Regions from separate parts of the Rahnella perminowiae genome, predicted to be linked through region 3. Evidence: predicted binding sites of a transcription regulator. Region 3 holds the regulator's gene; each other region holds the start of a gene.

Region 1 (2,205 bases), on a different contig from region 3:
AAGGGCGTCACAATCGCGGTATAAACTCCGGTAATGTTATTCATCTTATTCTCTTCACGTCGTTGTCATCGGATACGAAATAAGGGGTTATCTGATGCTGCGGTAAATTTCTTCTATTTGATTTTTCTCAACCGGCATGGGCACATTTTTAATCAAACGTTGTACCTCTATTGCCCCCTGCGACAAATAGGGAATGTCGTCAGGTGTGATATTCAGCTGGCTTAATTTGACCGGTAAATCCAGGCGATGTACCAGTGCGTCAAAATATTCCACCAGCGCATAGGATTTTTCTTCCTCACTTAATTTCCGGTCAGCGTCCGGAATTAAATCCCAGGCGCGGGCGAATTTACTGACCGCAGACGGTCGTACAAACGCCATGCACGGTGCCAGCAGAATGGCATTCGCAATCCCATGAGGAATGTGATATTTCCCGCCGAGCGGATAGGACATCGCATGCACCATATGCGTACCGGCATGGGCAATCGACGCGCCGCCGTAATAAGACGCCCACAGCATATCCAGCCGTGCTGCCAGATTTCCCGGCTCAGCGACGGCCGTTTCGATACTGGCGAACAGTTTCTTCATGCCGACCAGGGCAAAGTTGTCGCTGACCGGACTGGCGATCACTGACGTAAAGCATTCGAACAGATGGCACAGCGCATCAATGCCGGTGGAGGCCGCGATGTGCGCAGGCATACTGGTGGTCAGTTCCGGCACCAGCGCCACATAATCAGGCAGCATCACTGGCGTAATAATGCCGACTTTGGTTTCCTTTTCCGGGATAGCCAGAATCGCGTTTGGCGTGGATTCTGACCCGGTGCCGGCAGTGGTCGGGATCAGCAAAGACGGGGTGCGGCGCTGCGGCTTTTCACCGGCCAGCAGGCTTTCCAGCGTGACGTTTTCATCGCCCGCACAAAGCAGGGAAAGCAGTTTTGCCACATCCAGCACGCTGCCGCCGCCTGCGCCAATCACCAGATCTACGACAGGCTTTTTCAGCGCGCTTAGGATCGCCGTAACGTCATGCTGGCTTGGCTCCGGCGGCACGTTATCAATTACCGTCACCTGACAGCCTGCTTTCTGCATCTGTGTTATCAGCGATTGCACCGGCGGCAGGCCGATAATGTTCTTATCGCTGACCAGTAGCACCTGTCGTTTTCCGGTCAGAAGGTAGCCAATGTCCTGTAATGACTGATAACCGCTGATGATCGTACTGTTTATATTCATGCCTGATTCCTGCCGTCTGAGTCTTTTGTAAGAGTGAGTTCAATCACCAAAGGTCGATATGCCTCACATCGTCAGGGCAATTTATAGGCGAAATTGAAGTTGAATAATTTGATGTTGCTCACATATAATCAATCATGATTGAATATAATCATATCCAGCAAGATTAACCCAACCCGATCCTTTACGGAGCCATGATGGCTGAAACACTGACAATCCCGGCGTATCGCACGCCTGCCGCGCTTCTGGTTATCGCTGACGATTTTACCGGCGCGAATGACACCGGCGTGGCGCTTGTCCGCCAGGGGCTGACCGCGCATGTGCAGTTTGATATTCAGACTGAAGTGCAGAGGGGCAGCAGCGCAAGCGCGGTGATTTACAGCAGTGACAGCCGGGCGCTGAGCGCGGCACAGGCGGCACAGAAAGTGACTCTGGCTGTGCAGGCGGGAATGGCGGCCATCTCTGGTCAGCATTGGGTGTTTAAGAAAATTGATTCCACTCTGCGCGGCAATTTAGGGGCAGAAACCGAAGCGGCGCTGACGGTGCTCCATTGCCCGCTGGCGATTGTCGCTCCCGCTGTGCCTGCACTTGGTCGTGTGGTGGCGGATGGTAAATGTTACGTCAACGGCCAATTGCTGACTGAAACCGAATTTGCGAGCGATCCGAAAACGCCGGTGCATACCGCCAGCATAGCAGAGCGACTGGCTGAACAGACGTCGCTGAAACAGCACCACGTCAGCCTTGAAGCGTTACGAAGCGGTGATTTGCACAAAGTGATATTTGCTCTTGTGGCGTCCGGCGTCCGCATTCTGATAGCGGACAGCGAGACGCCAGAAGATCTGAAGCTGATTGTTCAGGCCGCTGAAAGCCTGCCATTCAGACCGCTGATGGTGGGGGCTTCCGGCCTTATCCATGCGCTGACCGATGCCGCGTTGCATGACAATGAACATCCTCCGGTGATATCCGGTAAGAAATTGCCGTTGC
Region 2 (2,205 bases), on a different contig from region 3:
GTGGCAATCTTCCCCTGACATATTCAGCAGGATTAACGCGGCTTGCAACGGAGGAAGGCCCGGGTTGAACGCGGCATTTTCGGCATAACGTCCCCCGAACTGCTTACCGTTGTGCGTTTCCAGCGCCACACCGCTGTGTGACTTACTGTAAGGTGCATGACTTTGATTGCAGGCATCCAGCGCAATAAGTGCCAGGGAGTCAGCATCTTTCAGTGTATAACCGTGGTTTACCCGGTCCATCAGCAGGGTCGTGATGTCCAGATCTTTCGGGCCAAAGGAGTGCGGCAAATAATCGCCAAGTGTTGCCACATCACGATCGGGCAGATGAATATCCAGTGCCGTGCCGCTGGCCAGCTCATTCATAAACTGGCGGCAATGGCCGCAGGGGGTGTAATTCACGGTAATCGACACCAGACGGGTTTCACCGCGCAACCAGGCGTGGGTTACCGCTGACTGTTCTGCATGCACTGTCTGTTGCATGGGGGCACCGGCAAACTCCATATTGGCACCGAAATACAGGTTACCCGACGTGCCGCGCGCCACTGCGCCCACATTAAAATGAGAGATAGGTGTAACGGAGCAGGCCGCGGCCAGAGGCAACAGAGCAAATGCCAGCGCGCCATCGTCCAGCCCGGTCGCCTGTTTTATCTGCGCAACGTCAGCCGCAGTGAGCATTGCCGGGAAGTCATCATGTCGCAGAAACGGCTCAAGGGCGGAGGATAAATTTTCAGGGAGTGCCGCAAAGGCGGTGTGAAAACGTGCGTGCATAAACATTCGATCTCGCAGTGATTACGGTTGAACAGTGTAAAAGTCATTCCATGAATGTAGTGTGACGAATATCACTTTTTAGATGTAATAAGTTCTGCTTCGTTGCATATTTGGGAGATATCACGCATAACAGCCGCCTTTTCAGACGACTGTTAAAAGAGATTTAAGCGGGAATCAGTGAGCCGGGAACCACTTGTCATTGATCTTTTGGAACTCGCCGTTGGCTTTAATTTCTTCAAGTGCCGTGTTCAGCTTCGCCAGCAGTGCCTGATTATCAGGACGCACTGCCATGCCGACGCCGGTACCAAAATATTGCGGATCTTTAATCAGTTCACCGACTTCACCCAGGTTCGGATTGGATTTCAGCCAGCCGTTCAGGACCGCGGTATCCCCTAACAGTCCGTCCAGGCGACCACTCTTGAGATCCAGAATCGCATTCTGATAGCTGTCGTAGCCGACCGTGGTGATTTCAGGATGCTTTTCCATCAGGTATTTCTGGTGTGTGGTGCCATTCTCCAGGCCGACGCGTTTACCTTTCAGGTCCGCAACAGAAGCGAACTTGCCTTTCGGCCCGATGATCATCGCGGTGTTGGCATAGTAAGGCTGGGTGAACGTCACCTGTTTGCTGCGCTCTTCGGTGATATCCATACCGGAAATAATCACATCGAAACGACGGAATTTCAGTGCCGGGATCAGACCATCAAACGGCTGATTGGTGAAAGTACAGGTTTCCTGCATTTGCTTGCACAGCGCTTTCGCCAGATCGATATCAAAACCAATAATCTGGTTATCAGCTCCGATCGATTCAAACGGCGGATACGTGGCGGAAGTGCCGAAACGAAGAGTATCAGCGGCGGTGGCAGCAAAAGCACTGGCAGACAAGAGGGCAGCGAGGATCAGCTTTTTCATGCAATACGTTCCTGTTTAAAAAATGACATTCCCTTCTTGGTACAGTTTACTGATTTTATTACTCTAATCTGGCAACTGGCAGGAAGTGAGACCGTCTGATAAAGTGCCACTAAATGAATTTATATGCAATAAAATTGATTAAAAAACTATAAAAATGGAATGAGGCTGGTTTTCAGACACAAAAAAGGGACGATTTCTCGTCCCTGCAGAGTGCTATCTGGCTATCAGTATCAGTTGCGACGTTCAAACGCCAGGGCGCGACGCTCAATCAGGCGCATCATCAGGGTCAGCAACCCGTTCACACAAAGATAAACCACCCCTGCGGCACCGAACACCATCACGTCATAGGTCCGCCCGTACATCAGCTGACTGTGGCCCATCACATCCATCAGCGTAATGGTGTAGGCCAGCGAGGTACTTTTAAACACCAGCACCACTTCGTTAGAATATGACGACAATGCGCGCTTGAAGGCATAAGGCAACAGAATGCGCAGGGTCTGTGGTTTAGACATGCCCAGCGCTTCGCAG
Region 3 (2,205 bases):
CCGCAGCAATCACTTCAAAGCTGTGGGTGATGGTGGCCGCTTTACCCAACATCAGAGACACTGAACAGTATTTTTCGGCAGACAGGCTGACCGCACGTTCAACAATCTTATCGCTCAGATCCTTACCGGTGACGATAAAATGCAGATTGATATGCGTGAACAGACGCGGCGCTTCTTCGCGGCGTTGTGAAGTCAGCTTCACTTCACAATCACGCACGTCATTACGGCCTTTCTGTAAAATAGATACCACGTCAATTGCACTGCAGCCGCCTGCGGACATCAGTAACATTTCCATCGGGCTTGGGGCTTTATCGCCCGCGTTACCATCCATTGAAATCTGATGACCCGACGCTGACTCACCTAAAAAGGTCAGCCCTTCAACCCATTTGACACGTGCGTGCATGAACTATTCTCCCGGTGAATAAACTTTTAGAAATCTGCTCTCAGAGTACCCTTTAGACCAAAATCTGGCAACGTAACCCGATCGCCATCATGCTGAAGCGAGACAACAGAAGACAGCATCTCAAACCTGTGCTACAAACAAAGCCGAAACATACTTTCCAGTAAATTGCGGTGACGGTTTTTGCGGTTTAAGAACAGAACCCACGGTGTTAACAGCAATAAACAGGCTGTTGCACTCCGACATCCGCTTGCAGCATTTCTGGGGAGTTATATGCTGAAAGGGCGCTTTGGATTTGAAGTGCCATACAGGGAACTCTGAGCCCTGTGATTTTGGGCAGCGATAACAACAGAGGATAATAGCTAATGGTTCTCGGCAAGCCACAAACAGACCCGACTCTTGAATGGTTCCTGTCTCACTGTCATATACATAAGTATCCTTCTAAAAGTACGCTGATTCACCAGGGTGAAAAAGCCGAAACGCTTTACTACATCGTGAAAGGGTCAGTTGCTGTCCTGATTAAAGATGAAGAAGGCAAGGAAATGATACTGTCCTACCTTAACCAAGGTGACTTCATCGGTGAGCTGGGACTCTTCGAAGAAGGTCAGGAACGTAGTGCCTGGGTACGTGCTAAAACTGCCTGTGAAGTGGCTGAAATTTCGTATAAAAAGTTCCGCCAGCTGATTCAGGTTAACCCGGATATTCTGATGCGTCTCTCCGCGCAGATGGCCAACCGTCTGCAAGTGACGTCAGAGAAAGTCGGCAACCTTGCCTTCCTCGACGTAACCGGTCGTATCGCTCAAACGTTGCTCAACCTGGCTAAACAGCCTGATGCAATGACCCATCCGGACGGGATGCAAATCAAGATTACCCGTCAGGAAATTGGCCAAATCGTCGGTTGTTCACGTGAAACAGTCGGACGAATCCTCAAAATGCTGGAAGATCAGAGCCTGATCTCCGCACACGGGAAAACGATTGTCGTTTACGGCACACGTTAATCCCTCGAAAATTGGCGCGGCAGAATACTGTCGCGCCTTTTTTATGGGCTAAGCTTTACCCATGACGTTATGGCGAAAACTGTTTTACCATCCTGAAGTGAATTACGCGCTGCGCCAGACGCTGGTGTTGTGCCTGCCTGTTGGCATTTGCTGGCTGTTTGGCAACTTGCAAATGGGTCTGCTGTTTTCCCTCTGCCCGGCCTGCTGTAACATCGCCGGTCTGGATACCCCGCACAAACGCTTTTTCAAACGTCTGATCGTCGGCGGTTCACTGTTTGCCGTGAGCAGCATTCTGCTGCAACTGATGCTGGAAAACTGGCACGTTCCGCTGCCGCTGATCATGCTATCACTGGCGTTATTGCTCGGCGTTACCGGTGAAATCAGCCCGTTACATGCGCGCCTGTTACCCGGCGCGCTGGTAGCCACTATTTTCACACTGAGTATGGTCGGCGTGCGCCCGATGTGGCAGGCACCGGTGCTGTTCGCAGCAGGCACAGCCTGGTACGGGGTGTTTAACTGGGTGTGGTTTCGTATTTCGCAAGAACAGCCTATGCGCGAAACGCTCAGCCAGCTTTATCTGCAACTCGCGGATTATTTCGAGGCCAAGTACAGTCTGCTGACGCAACATACCGATCCCGAGACGGCGTTGCCGCCATTACTTACCCGTCAGCAGCAGGTTATCGATCTGATTGCCCTGCTTTATCAGCAATTACACATGCTGCCACAACACGGACATCATCATCACCATAAGCGACTGTTTCAGCTTTTTCAGGTTGCTCTCGATTTGCAGGAGCACATTACCGTCAG

The links. The regulator CRP, encoded in region 3, controls carbon source genes, mostly activating them, when cyclic AMP is high. The targets are predictions, from matches to a motif close to ATGTGANNNNNNTCACAT.
Region 1: a site for CRP is predicted at 1,331-1,348, ahead of J1781_RS02130 (iron-containing alcohol dehydrogenase). Genes of this name have one in related genera too.
Region 2: a site for CRP is predicted at 828-845, ahead of cdd (cytidine deaminase). Genes of this name have one in related genera too.

The regions. Positions count from the first base shown of each region.
Region 1 is NZ_JAFMOT010000146.1:16,187-18,391, reverse strand. Features, by position in the region: gene J1781_RS02135 (dihydrodipicolinate synthase family protein) at 1-44, opposite strand, end outside; gene J1781_RS02130 (iron-containing alcohol dehydrogenase) at 88-1,224, opposite strand; gene dtnK (D-threonate kinase) at 1,416-2,205, shown strand, end outside.
Region 2 is NZ_JAFMOT010000171.1:58,231-60,435, forward strand. Features, by position in the region: gene cdd (cytidine deaminase) at 1-768, opposite strand, end outside; gene J1781_RS09990 (arginine ABC transporter substrate-binding protein) at 943-1,677, opposite strand; gene artM (arginine ABC transporter permease ArtM) at 1,908-2,205, opposite strand, start outside.
Region 3 is NZ_JAFMOT010000141.1:1,481-3,685, reverse strand. Features, by position in the region: gene J1781_RS01475 (OsmC family protein) at 1-403, opposite strand, end outside; gene crp (cAMP-activated global transcriptional regulator CRP) at 766-1,398, shown strand; gene J1781_RS01465 (YccS/YhfK family putative transporter) at 1,460-2,205, shown strand, end outside.